2 regions of the Kineococcus glutinatus genome follow, and region 1 is predicted to be linked to the other one. Evidence: riboswitches for the same ligand, from Rfam matches in the RefSeq annotation. Region 1 holds a riboswitch; the other holds the start of a gene.
What was found. Region 1 has a riboswitch for S-adenosylmethionine ahead of ABEB16_RS07395 (cysteine dioxygenase). Riboswitches for the same ligand answer to the same signal wherever they lie in the genome.

Region 1 (6,477 bases):
CGCGGTGGGTCTTTCAGGCGTCGATGCGCTCGCGGTCCAGGCGCGCGGCCCCGGCGACGATGAAGTCCTTGCGGGGGGCGACCTCGTTGCCCATGAGCAGCTCGAAGACGTCCTCGGCGGCCGAGGCGTCGGCGATGGTCACCCGCCGCAGCGTCCGCTTGGCCGGGTCCATCGTCGTCTCGGCGAGCTGGTCGGCGTTCATCTCCCCCAGACCCTTGTAGCGCTGGATCGGCTTGTACGAGCGCCCCTTGCGGTTGAGGTCGGCCAGCAGCTGGCGCAGCTCGGCGTCGGAGTAGGTGTAGAAGACCTCCGCGGGGCGCCGGCCGGAGCCGGACACCTCCACCCGGTGCAGCGGCGGCATCGCCGCGAAGACGCGACCGGCCTCCACCAGCGGGCGCATGTACCGGAAGAACAGCGTCAGCAGCAGGGTGCGGATGTGGGCGCCGTCGACGTCGGCGTCCGTCATGAGCACCACCTTGCCGTAGCGGGCGGCGTCCAGGTCGAAGCTGCGGCCCGAGCCGGCCCCGACGACCTGGATGATGGCGGCGCACTCGGCGTTCTTCAGCATGTCGGCCACCGAGGCCTTCTGGACGTTGAGGATCTTGCCGCGCAGCGGCAGCAGCGCCTGGTGCTCGGAGTTGCGGGCCACGTTGGCCGTGCCGAGGGCGGAGTCCCCCTCGACGAGGAACAGCTCGGTGGCCGAGACGTCCTCGCTGCGGCAGTCCTTGAGCTTGGCCGGCAGGGACGACGTCTCCAGCGCGTTCTTGCGCCGCTGGGTCTCCTTGTGCACGCGGGCGGAGACCCGCGCCTTCATCTCCGAGACGACCTTCTCCAGCAGCACGCTGGCCTGCTGCTTCTCGTCGCGCCGGGTGGAGGTCAGCACCGCGGTCAGCTCGCGCTCGACGATGCGGGCGACGATCGGGCGCACCGCGGCGGTGCCCAGCACCTCCTTGGTCTGGCCCTCGAACTGCGGCTCGGCGAGGCGGACGGTGACGACGGCGGTCAGCCCCGCCAGGACGTCGTCCTTCTCCAGCTTGTCGTCCTTGCCGGTCGCCTTGAGGCGGCGGGCGTTGAGCTCCACCTGCTTGCGCAGCACCTTGAGCAGCGTCTGCTCGAAGCCCGCCATGTGCGTGCCGCCCTTGGGCGTGGCGATGATGTTGACGAACGACTGGACCCTGGTGTCGTAGCCGGTGCCCCAGCGCAGCGCCACGTCCACCTCGCAGCGGCGCTCCACCTCCGTGACGGTCATGTGCCCGTCGTCGTCCAGGACGGGCACGTTCTCGCGGAACACGTCGCTGCCCTGCAGCCGCCAGACGGCCGTGACGGGCGGGTCGGGGCTGAGGAAGTCGGCGAACTCGCCGATGCCGCCGTCGTGGCGGAAGGTCTCCTCGTGCGGGCCGTGCTCCGCGGGCGTGCCGGGCAGGCCGCGCTCGTCGCGGATCACGATGGTCAGGCCCGGGACCAGGAAGGACGTCTGCCGGGCGCGGGCGACGAGGTCGGCGTAGGAGAACTCCGCCTCCTTGAGGAAGATCTGCCGGTCGGCCCAGTAGCGCACCCGGGTGCCGGTGACGCCCCGCTTGGCGCGGCCCGCGACCTCCAGCCCCGTCCGCCGCTCGAACGGGGCCTCGGGCCCGTCCCCGGCGAAGCGGCCCGGCACGCCGCGGCGGAAGCTCGTGGCGTGCGTCCTGCCGCCGCGGTCCACCTCGACGTCCAGACGCGCGGAGAGGGCGTTGACGACGCTGGCGCCGACGCCGTGCAGGCCCCCGGAGGCGGAGTAGGAACCGCCGCCGAACTTGCCGCCGGCGTGCAGGTGCGTGAAGACGACCTCCACCCCGGACAGGCCGGTGCGGGGCTCGACGTCGACGGGGATGCCCCGGCCGTCGTCGCGGACCTCGACGGAGGAGTCGGCGTGCAGGACGACGAGGATCGTCGAGCAGTGCCCGCCGAGCGCCTCGTCGACGGAGTTGTCGATGATCTCCCACAGGCAGTGCATGAGGCCCCGGGAGTCCGTGGAGCCGATGTACATGCCGGGGCGCTTGCGGACGGCCTCCAGGCCCTCCAGCACGAGGAGGTGCGCGGCGGTGTAGCCCTCCGGCTCCGCCTTCGCGGGGCGCCGGCCCCGGGCGGCGGGGGCGGGGTCGAGGGGATCAGCACTCACCCGGACAGGTTATGCGAGGTCCCCGACACCCCCGGGCCGCCGGATCCGCTCACGGCGAACGGGCGATGCGCGGCCGTGGGAACGGTGGCAGGTGGTTGGATGTTGGAGAGGATGGCGGTCGCAGCGGGTCGCCGTGCTCGCCCGCTGCACCGCGCTGGTCCCGCACCACGGGGGCCCGCACTACCGAGCACCACGGAAGGAGCCCCGTGACCACAGCCCTTGCCAACGACCCGCTGACCGCGGCAGACCGCTGCGACCGCTGCGGGGCCCAGGCGTACGTGCGCGTCGTGCTCGGATCCGGTGGGGAGCTGCTGTTCTGCGCCCACCACGGCCGCGAGCACCGCGACGCGCTGCGCCTGGTCGCCCTGGACATCCAGGACGAGACGCAGCGGCTGGAGGCCACCCCGGCCTCGGCGAAGGACGACGAGCGCTGACCCACCACCTGCACCGACCACGGGGCGACGGAGCCCGGCGGCACCCGATGACCGATGGGTGACGCCGGGCTCCTGCTCGTCGCCCTCGCGATGGCCGTGGGGCTGGTGGGCACCCTCGTGCCGGTCCTGCCCGGGCCCGTGCTCGTCGTCGCCTCGGCGGCGGTGTGGGCGTGGCTGACGGGCGGGCCCGCCTGGTGGGCGCTCGTCGGTGTGGCCGCCCTCGTCAGCGGTGGGCAGGTCGCCAAGTACCTGCTGCCCGGGCGCCGCATGCGCCGCGCGGGCATCCCCGACCGCACCCTGCTCGCCGGCGGCGCCCTGGGCGTCGTCGGCTTCTTCGTGCTGCCCGTCGTGGGCCTGCCGCTGGGCTTCGTCCTCGGGGTCTACCTGGCCGAGGCCGCGCGGCTGCGCGGTGCGGGCGCCGACGCCTGGCGCTCGACCGTCCAGGCGCTGCAGGCCGCCGGCCTCAGCGTCGCGATCGAGCTGGGTGCCGGGCTGCTGGCCGTGGCCCTGTGGGCCGGGTCGGCCTGGGCGCTGCGCGGCTGAGGCCGGCGGCCGGTCGGAGCCGCCGGCCGGGGGAAGTTGACACTGCAAGAGGTCTCGCCCATCCTCGTCCCAGGTCATGAGCGCCAGCGCCAAGCCCCGGCTCGCTGGCCGGCAACCCTCCTCCGCGGCGGGGTGCCCCGGGTGATGACCGGGCCCCCGCGCCGCGCGGGGGCAAGCGCGGACCCGGCGCCCGGGTCCCCCCGGCCACCGGAGCTCCCGTGACACCCACCGCACCTCCCCCACCCCGGCGTCTGCCGCTGCTGCGCGCGCGCCGCCACGTCGACCTCATGCGCACCTCCAGCGCCCGCTGTCCCGGGAGCGCCCCGGCCTGAGCACCGGCCCGCACCCGTCCAGCCTCGCGGCACCGCTGCCCGCGGTCCGCGCCCCGTCCCGGAGGTCGACGTGACCACACAACCCCTGTCCCCGCCCGTCCCCGCCGCGGCCCTGCCCGCCTCGGAGGCCACCCGCACCCTCGCCGCCCTGGTGCGCGGCATCGCCGCCCGCCCGCAGCTGTGGCGCCCCGCCGTCCGGTTCGGCGCCGCCGAGCGCTGGTGGACGCGGCTGGACGCCCCCGCCGGGGTCGACGTCTGGCTGCTGACCTGGCTGCGCAGCCAGGGCACCGACCTGCACGACCACGGTGGGTCCGCGGCCGCCTTCACCGTCGTGGCCGGAACCCTCACCGAGAGCCGCGCCACCCGGGACGGCGCCCTGCACGCGGTCCCGCTCACCCCCGCCGGCGGGGCGCGCACCGTCGAGCCCGACGTCGTGCACGACGTCCGCAACGACCACGACGAGCCGGCGGTCAGCATCCACGCCTACGCACCCCGGCTGCAGCGCATGTCCTTCTACGCGGTGACCGGCACCGGCCTGACGCGGGTGCGGACCGTGCGCACTGACGAGCCGGAGGTGGACGCGTGACCGCCCCCGCGCCGTCGGTGGGCACCCGCGCCCGGCCCGGCATCGCCGACGTGCTCGCACGGGCGCGCGCCCGGCTGGACCGCCTCACCCCGGTGCAGGCGCACGCCGAGCAGGCCGCCGGCGCCCTGCTCGTCGACATCAGGCCCATGGCCCAGCGGCTGACCGAGGGTGAGGTGCCCGGCGCGCTCGTCCTGGAGCGCAACGTCCTGGAGTGGCGCCTGGACCCCACGTCCGGCGCGGCGATCCCCGGGGCCGACCACGACCTGCGCGTGATCGTGCTCTGCCAGGAGGGCTACACCTCCAGCCTCGCGGCCGCGGCCCTGCAGGACGTGGGCGTGCACCGGGCCACGGACGTGGTGGGCGGGCTCGCCGCCTGGCGCGACGGCGGCCTGCCCGTGGTGCGGGGCTGGACACCGGCCGGGGAGGTCGTCTCCGCCACCGCACCGGCGCCGCAGGGCTGACCGGCCGAGGGCCCCGCTGTGCACACGGCCCCGTCACCGGGAGGTGACGGGGCCGTGTGCGTGCCGGGCGGTGGCCCGGACCGCGTCAGTCCAGGTAGTCGCGCAGCACCTGCGAGCGCGAGGGGTGGCGCAGCTTCGACATCGTCTTGGACTCGATCTGCCGGATCCGCTCGCGGGTGACGCCGTAGACCTTGCCGATCTCGTCGAGGGTCTTCGGCTGGCCGTCGGTGAGCCCGAAGCGCATGGAGACCACGCCCGCCTCCCGCTCGGACAGGGTGTCCAGCACCGAGTGCAGCTGCTCCTGCAGCAGGGTGAAGCTCACCGCGTCGGCGGGCACCACGGCCTCGGAGTCCTCGATGAGGTCGCCGAACTCGGAGTCGCCGTCCTCACCCAGCGGGGTGTGCAGCGAGATCGGCTCACGCCCGTACTTCTGGACCTCGACGACCTTCTCCGGGGTCATGTCGAGCTCCTTGGCGAGCTCCTCCGGGGTGGGCTCGCGACCGAGGTCCTGCAGCATCTGCCGCTGCACCCGGGCGAGCTTGTTGATGACCTCCACCATGTGCACCGGGATGCGGATGGTGCGGGCCTGGTCGGCCATGGCGCGGGTGATGGCCTGCCGGATCCACCACGTCGCGTAGGTGGAGAACTTGTAGCCCTTGGTGTAGTCGAACTTCTCCACCGCGCGGATCAGGCCGAGGTTGCCCTCCTGGATCAGGTCCAGGAAGAGCATGCCGCGGCCGGTGTAGCGCTTGGCGAGGGACACCACGAGGCGCAGGTTGGCCTCGAGCAGGTGGTTCTTGGCGCGGCGGCCGTCCTCGGCGATCCACCACAGCTCGCGCTTGAGCTTGGGGTCCAGCTGGGCACCGGAGTGCAGCTTCTCCTCCGCGAAGAGGCCGGCCTCGATGCGCTTGGCGAGCTCGACCTCCTGCTCGGCGTTGAGGAGGGCGACCTTGCCGATCTGCTTGAGGTAGTCCTTGACCGGGTCGGCGGTGGCACCGGCGGTCGCGACCTGCTGCGCCGGGGCGTCGTCGTCGTCGTCGGTGAGCACGAAGCCACCGGCGGTCTGCGGGGCGGCCTCGGGGGCGTCGGCGATCCCGTCGACCTCCTCCAGGGCGCCGGCGGGCACATCGGTGAGGACCGCGTCGTCGACGGGGATGTCCTCCAGGGGCACGTCCGCCTCCGCACCCGGGGCGGCCTTGGCGGCGGCCTTCGCCGGGGCGGCCTTGGCGGCGGCCTTCGCCGGCGCGGCCTTGGCGGCGCGCGCCGGTGCGGCGCCCTCCTCCGGGGCCGCGGCCTTGGCCGCCCGCTTGGCCGGGGGACGCGTGGTCTTGGCGGCGGTGCTCTTGGCGGCCGTGGCGGTGGAGGTCGTGCGGCGGCTGGAGGCGGCGGCCACGGCCCGCTTGGGGGGCTCGTCGACCCGCACGGTGACACCGGCGTCGTCGAGGGCGCGCAGCACGGCCTTCATGCGCTGCAGCGGCAGCTGCGCGTCCTCGCAGGCGGTGCGCACGGCCTGCGCCTCGACGAAGCCGCGGGCGGTTCCCTCCTGCATGAGCTGCTGGAAGGACTCGTGGGCGAACTCGGGTGGGAGCGGCCGGGAGGTCGATGCCGACGACACGTACTGCCTTTCGTCGAGGGGCGGAACGGGTCGCGAGCAGCGACCGCGGGTGTCAACCGCTGTGCTCAACACCGGACCCCGGTCGAACATGCCCGGGGAGGAACACCAACCGCCGATTGTGGCACGTCCGGCGCAACGGCGCGCTCGTCCGCGGACGCGAGTCGCCCGGCCGGCGGCGCCGCGGACCGGGGCCCGGGGTCCTCAGGGGGCCTTGACGGCCAGGACGGGGCAGGGGGCGTCCAGCAGGATCCGCTGGGCGCTGGAACCGAGGATGAGCTTGCCGACGGGCGTGCGCCGGCGCAACCCGATCACGATGAGCCCGGCGTCGACCTCCTCGGCGGCGGTGAC
Region 2 (5,570 bases), on a different contig from region 1:
TCCCCCGGGCGAAACCGGCGGCGGCGATCTCCGGGACGACCTCCATGCGGGAACGCGCGGCCTCGATGCTCGTCACGTCGGCGTCGAGGCCGTCGATCGCGCCGATGACCTCCCCGAACTCCGAGTAGCACAGGTGGGTGTGGACCTGCGTGGTGTCGGCCGCGCCCGAGGTGGCCAGGCGGAACGACCCCACCGACCAGTCGAGGTAGGCGGGCTGGTCGGCGGCCTTCAGCGGCAGCAGCTCCCGCAGGGCGGGCTCGTCGACCTGGATGATGCCGATGCCCGCGGCCTCCAGGTCGGCGATCTCGTCGCGCAGCGCCAGCGCGACCTGCCGCGCCGTGTCGCCGAGGGGCTGGTCGTCGCGCACGAACGACCAGGCCAGGATCGTCACCGGCCCGGTGAGCATGCCCTTGACCGGCTTGGCCGTGCGGGAGGCCGCGTAGGTGGACCAGTCCACCGTCATCGGCGCGGGCCGGGTCACGTCGCCCCACAGGATCGGCGGGCGCACGCAGCGCGAGCCGTAGGACTGCACCCACCCGTTGGCCGTCACCGCGAAGCCGTCCAGCAGCTCCGCGAAGTACTGCACCATGTCGTTGCGCTCCGGCTCGCCGTGGACGAGCACGTCCAGGCCGAGCTCCTCCTGCAGCGCGATCACGCGGTCGATCTCCGCCCGCATCGCGGCGGTGTAACCGTCGTCGGGCAGCTCGCCCTTGGCCCACGCCGCGCGCGCCCGGCGGATCTCCGCCGTCTGCGGGAAGGACCCGATGGTCGTCGTCGGCAGCGGCGGCAGGTCGAGCACCCCGTCCTGGGCCGCGCGGCGCACCGCGTAGTCGCTGCGCGCGAAGTCGGCGGCGGACAGCCCCCCCAGGCGCTCGCGCACCGCGGGGACCACGACGCCCTCGGCGCCCAGCCGGTCGCGGCGGGCCTGCGCGGACGCCTGCAGCGCACCGGCCGCACCCGCCGGGTCCTCCAGGGCCGCGGCGAGCGCGACGACCTCGGCGACCTTCTGGTCGGCGAAGGCCAGCCAGCCGCGCAGCCGCTCGGGCAGCTGCGGCTCGTCGGCCGTGTCGTGCGGCACGTGCAGCAGGGAGGTCGACGTGCCGGCGGCGACCGAGCGGGCCAGCGGCCGCAGCGCCTCCAGCTTCGCCAGTGCCGCGGCCAGGTCGGCCCGCCAGACGTTGTGCCCGTCGACGACGCCGCCGAGGACGGCCTTGGTCTCCAGGCCGGGCACGGGACCGGCGGGCACGGCACCGCGGACCAGGTCGAGCGCGAGGGCCTCCACGTCCGTGCCGGCCAGCACCGGCAGGAACTCCCCCAGGTCGCCGTAGGGCGCGGCCACCAGCAGGGACGGGCGGCCCTCGACGGCGGTGAGCGCGCCGTAGGCCTGGCGCACGGCCGCGGCCACGGCCGCGGTGTCGGCGGTGAGGACGTCCGAGACCAGGGCCGGCTCGTCCAGCTGCACCCAGGTGGCGCCGGCGGCGGCCAGCGCGCGCAGCAGCTCGGCGTAGACCGGCACGAGGTCGGCGAGCCGGCTCAGCGGCGCGAAACCCGCCGGCGCGCCGTCGGCGGGCTTGGACAGCAGCAGGAACGTCACCGGACCCACGAGCACGGGGCGGGTGAGGAAGCCGTCGGCCAGGCCCTCGGCGAACTCCCGCACCGCGCGGTCGTCGGCGAGGCGGAACGCCGTGTCCGGGCCGATCTCCGGGACGAGGTAGTGGTAGTTGGAGTCGAACCACTTCGTCATCTCCAGGGGCGCGTCCTCGCCGCGGCCCCGGGCGATCGTGGAGTAGCCCTGCAGGTCGACCCGCCCGTCGGCGCCGACGACGTCGGCGAAGCGCGCGGGCACGGCGCCCACCGCGACGGCGGCGTCGAGGACCTGGTCGTAGTACGACGAGGCCGACGGGATGGAGGCGTCGTGGGCGGGCAGGCCCAGGGCGTTGAGGCGCCGGCGGGTGCGGGCGCGCAGCTCGGCGGCCGCCGCCTCGGTCTCCTCGACGGAGGCGCGCCCGGCCCACAGGGCCTCCAGCGCCTTCTTCAGCTCCCGCCGCGGGCCGATCCGGGGGTAGCCCAGGATGGTGGTGGGCAGGCGGGTGGCGTCGTGCGTCATGGTCGTCCCCTCCCGTCCGGGACCGCTCGCGGGCCCGGACGCGGTGTCAGTGCTGCGCCTGGCGCAGCGTGGTGGAGTGAGATGCCGTGACCCACGGCCCGCTGGCCAGGTCGGGGGCCGGAACGGCCCCGCCGCCGAGGTGTGCGCCCTCGAGCAGGTCAAGTGCGGCGTGGTGCGTGTTGAACGTGTAGACGTGCAGCCCCGGGGCGCCCGCGTCGAGCACGCGGCGCGCGAGCACCGCGCCGGCGCGGATCCCCTCGGCGTGCACGGCCGCGGGGCCGTGCTCCGCGGCGGCCTCCAGCCGCGCCAGCAGCGCGCGCGGCACGGCCACCCCCGTCAGCCCCTGCAGGCGCAGCAGGCGACCGGGGTCGGTCATCGGGATGATCCCGGGCAGCAGCGGGATCGTGACGCCCGCGGCACGCGCCGCGGCGACGTGGCGGGTGTAGTCGTGCGCCTCGTAGAAGACCTGCGTGATGGCGAAGTCGGCGCCCGCGCGCTGCTTGGCCAGCAGCACCTCGACGTCGCCCGCGCCCCGCTGCACCGGCGGCGCGGCCGGGAAGGCCGCCACGGCGATGCTCAGCGGCCCCTCGTCGACGGGGCGGTCGGGGCTGGTGGCGCGGTGGCAGCGGTCGACGACCTGCAGCAGCTCCACGAGGTCGCAGGCGCGCGCCACGCCGTCCGGGTGCGGCTGCCAGTCCGGCTGCCCCGCCGGCGGGTCCCCGCGCAGGGCCAGGAAGCTGCGCACGCCCACATCGAGGTAGTCGCGGACCGTCCCGATGACCTCGGCGCGGGAGGCGCCGACGCACGTCAGGTGCGCGACGACGGGCACGGGCGTGCTGGTCAGCACGTGCCGCACCAGGTCCCGGCTCGTGGAGCGGGTCGAGCCCGAGGCCCCGTAGGTGACGGAGAAGAAGTCCGGCCCGCACCCGGCGAGGGCGTCGACGGTGCGCAGCAGCTGCTCGGCGGCCGCCGGGCTGCGCGGGGGGTAGAGCTCGAAGGAGATCGTGGGCCGCGCGGGGTCGCTCACCAGGCGCGCGACGCTCATGCGCGCACCCCGGGCGGGCAGGAGGCGTCGCAGGGGGGACCGGTGCAGGGCATCTCTCTCTCCATCGCACCTGGCGTTAGCACCCTCTCCCGGTCGCCCGGGGGGTTGCTGCGGCGTCGTCGAGCCAGGACTCTCGGCCGCTCTGGATGGTGCGAGCAGATTAACCAGCCCGGGCCGCACCCTTCAAGTCGCTCCCCCGGTCGGCCCCGGGCCCCGCGACACGCCTTCCGGAAGCCCTTGCGGAAACGGCCTGCACCGGCGGGGGGAGCAACTACTGTGTGCGCGACCACGGCGCCCCCCGGGAGCGGGACGGCGCGCGAGCGGACGAGGAGGTCTGCATGGACACGCACGGCGCCACACCGGCGCACCGGGGTGCCGTCACCCGCACCGCCTACCAGGACGTCCGGGAGAGCCCGGAGTTCGCGGCGCTGCGCCGCAGGTTCCGCCGGTTCGTCTTCCCGATGACCGGGCTGTTCCTCGTCTGGTACTTCACCTACGTGCTGCTGGCCGACTACGCCCACGGCTTCATGAGCACGCCGGTCGTGGGCAACGTCAACGTCGGGCTCCTGCTGGGCCTGGGCCAGTTCGTGTCCACGTTCGCCATCACCACCGCCTACGTCCGCTGGGCGGACCGCCACTTCGACCCCGAGGCCGACGAGCTGCGCCAGCGCGTCGAGCGCGTCCTCGACGGCGGCGGCGAGGGCGGGGTGCTGCGGTGAGGACCGCACCGGTCGCCCCCGCGACGGACATCGGCAGCCCGTCCGTCAACATCGCCATCTTCGCCCTCTTCGTCGTCGTGACGATGGCCGTGGTGGTGCGGGCCAGCCGCAACAACCGCAGCGCCGCCGACTTCTACGCCGGCGGTCGCTCCTTCACCGGCGGGCAGAACGGCACCGCCATCGCCGGGGACTACCTCTCGGCGGCGAGCTTCCTCGGCATCGCCGGGGCCATCGCCGTCTACGGCTACGACGGTTTCCTGTACTCCATCGGCTTCCTGGTGGCCTGGCTGGTCGCGCTGCTGCTCGTCGCGGAGCTGCTGCGCAACACCGGGCGCTTCACGATGGCCGACGTCCTCAGCTTCCGGCTGCAGGAACGGCCGGTGCGCACGGCCGCGGCCATCTCCACGCAGGCGGTCACCTTCTTCTACCTGCTCGCCCAGATGGCCGGGGCCGGCGGCCTCGTGGCGCTGCTGCTGGGCATCGAGGGCAAGACCGGCCAGAACGTCGTCATCGCCGTCGTCGGTGCCGTCATGATCCTCTACGTCCTCGTCGGCGGGATGAAGGGCACCACCTGGGTGCAGATCATCAAGGCCGCCCTCCTCGTGGTGGGTGCGGCGGTCATGACGGTCTGGGTGCTGGCGCAGCACGGTTTCAACCTCTCGGAACTGCTCGGCGCGGCCGCCGCGCGGGGCGGTGAGGCGGTGCTGGGGCCGGGTGCCCAGTACGGCGCGAACCCGACGTCCCAGCTCAACTTCCTGTCGCTGTCCCTGGCGCTGGTGCTGGGCACCGCGGGCCTGCCCCACGTGCTGATGCGCTTCTACACGGTGCCCACGTCCAAGGAGGCCCGCCGCAGCGTCGTGTGGGCCATCTGGATCATCGGCTTCTTCTACCTCTTCACCCTGGTGCTGGGCTACGGCGCCGGCGCCCTGGTGGGCAGGGACACGATCCTGGCCGCGCCGGGCAAGGTGAACTCGGCGGCCCCGCTGCTGGCGTACGAGCTCGGCGGCACGGTGCTGCTCGGCATCATCGCCGCGGTGGCCTTCGCGACGATCCTCGCGGTCGTGGCCGGCCTGGCGATCACCGCCAGCGCCTCGTTCGCGCACGACATCTACGCCAGCGTGGTCAAGCGGGGCCGGGTGACCCCCGACGAGGAGGTGCGGGTCGCGCGCCTGGCCGTCCTGGTCATCGGGGCGGTGGCCATCGTCGGCGGCATCTTCGCCAACGGGCAGAACGTCGCCTTCCTCGTCGCGCTGGCCTTCGCCGTCGCGGCCAGCGCGAACCTGCCGACGATCCTGTATTCGCTGTTCTGGTCGCGCTTCACCACGCGCGGTGCGCTGTGGAGCATCTACGGCGGCCTGATCTCCTGCGTGGTGCTCATCGCGCTCTCGCCGGTGGTCTCCGGCAAGACGGACCCGAACACCGGCGCGAGCCTGTCCATGATCACGGACCCGTCCATCGACTTCTCGTGGTTCCCGCTGGAGAACCCCGGGCTGGTCACGATCCCGCTGGCCTTCTTCCTGGGGTGGCTGGGATCGGTGACCTCCCGCGAGAGCGGCCACGAGGTGCGGGCGGCGGAGATGGAGGTCCGCTCGCTCACCGGGGCTGGCGCGGAGAAGGCCGTCCAGCACTGACGCCGGCGCGAGCGGCGGGGGCCCGGACCGGGCCCCCGCCGCTCGCGCGTGCCCGGCCCCGGGCGGGG

Region 2: another riboswitch for S-adenosylmethionine. It lies ahead of ABEB16_RS01305 (methylenetetrahydrofolate reductase); the one in region 1 lies ahead of ABEB16_RS07395 (cysteine dioxygenase).

What each region holds. Positions count from the first base shown of each region.
Region 1 is NZ_BAABIL010000172.1:387-6,863, reverse strand. It holds gene ABEB16_RS07410 (DNA gyrase/topoisomerase IV subunit B) at 14-2,158, opposite strand; gene ABEB16_RS07405 (DUF7455 domain-containing protein) at 2,365-2,592, shown strand; gene ABEB16_RS07400 (DUF456 domain-containing protein) at 2,647-3,135, shown strand; SAM riboswitch class IV at 3,208-3,319, shown strand; gene ABEB16_RS07395 (cysteine dioxygenase) at 3,538-4,053, shown strand; gene ABEB16_RS07390 (rhodanese-like domain-containing protein) at 4,050-4,514, shown strand; gene ABEB16_RS07385 (RNA polymerase sigma factor) at 4,600-6,129, opposite strand; gene ABEB16_RS07380 (universal stress protein) at 6,331-6,477, opposite strand, start outside.
Region 2 is NZ_BAABIL010000018.1:267-5,836, forward strand. It holds gene metE (5-methyltetrahydropteroyltriglutamate--homocysteine S-methyltransferase) at 1-2,107, opposite strand, end outside; gene ABEB16_RS01305 (methylenetetrahydrofolate reductase) at 2,154-3,152, opposite strand; SAM riboswitch class I at 3,211-3,305, opposite strand; gene ABEB16_RS01310 (DUF485 domain-containing protein) at 3,491-3,871, shown strand; gene ABEB16_RS01315 (solute symporter family protein) at 3,868-5,502, shown strand.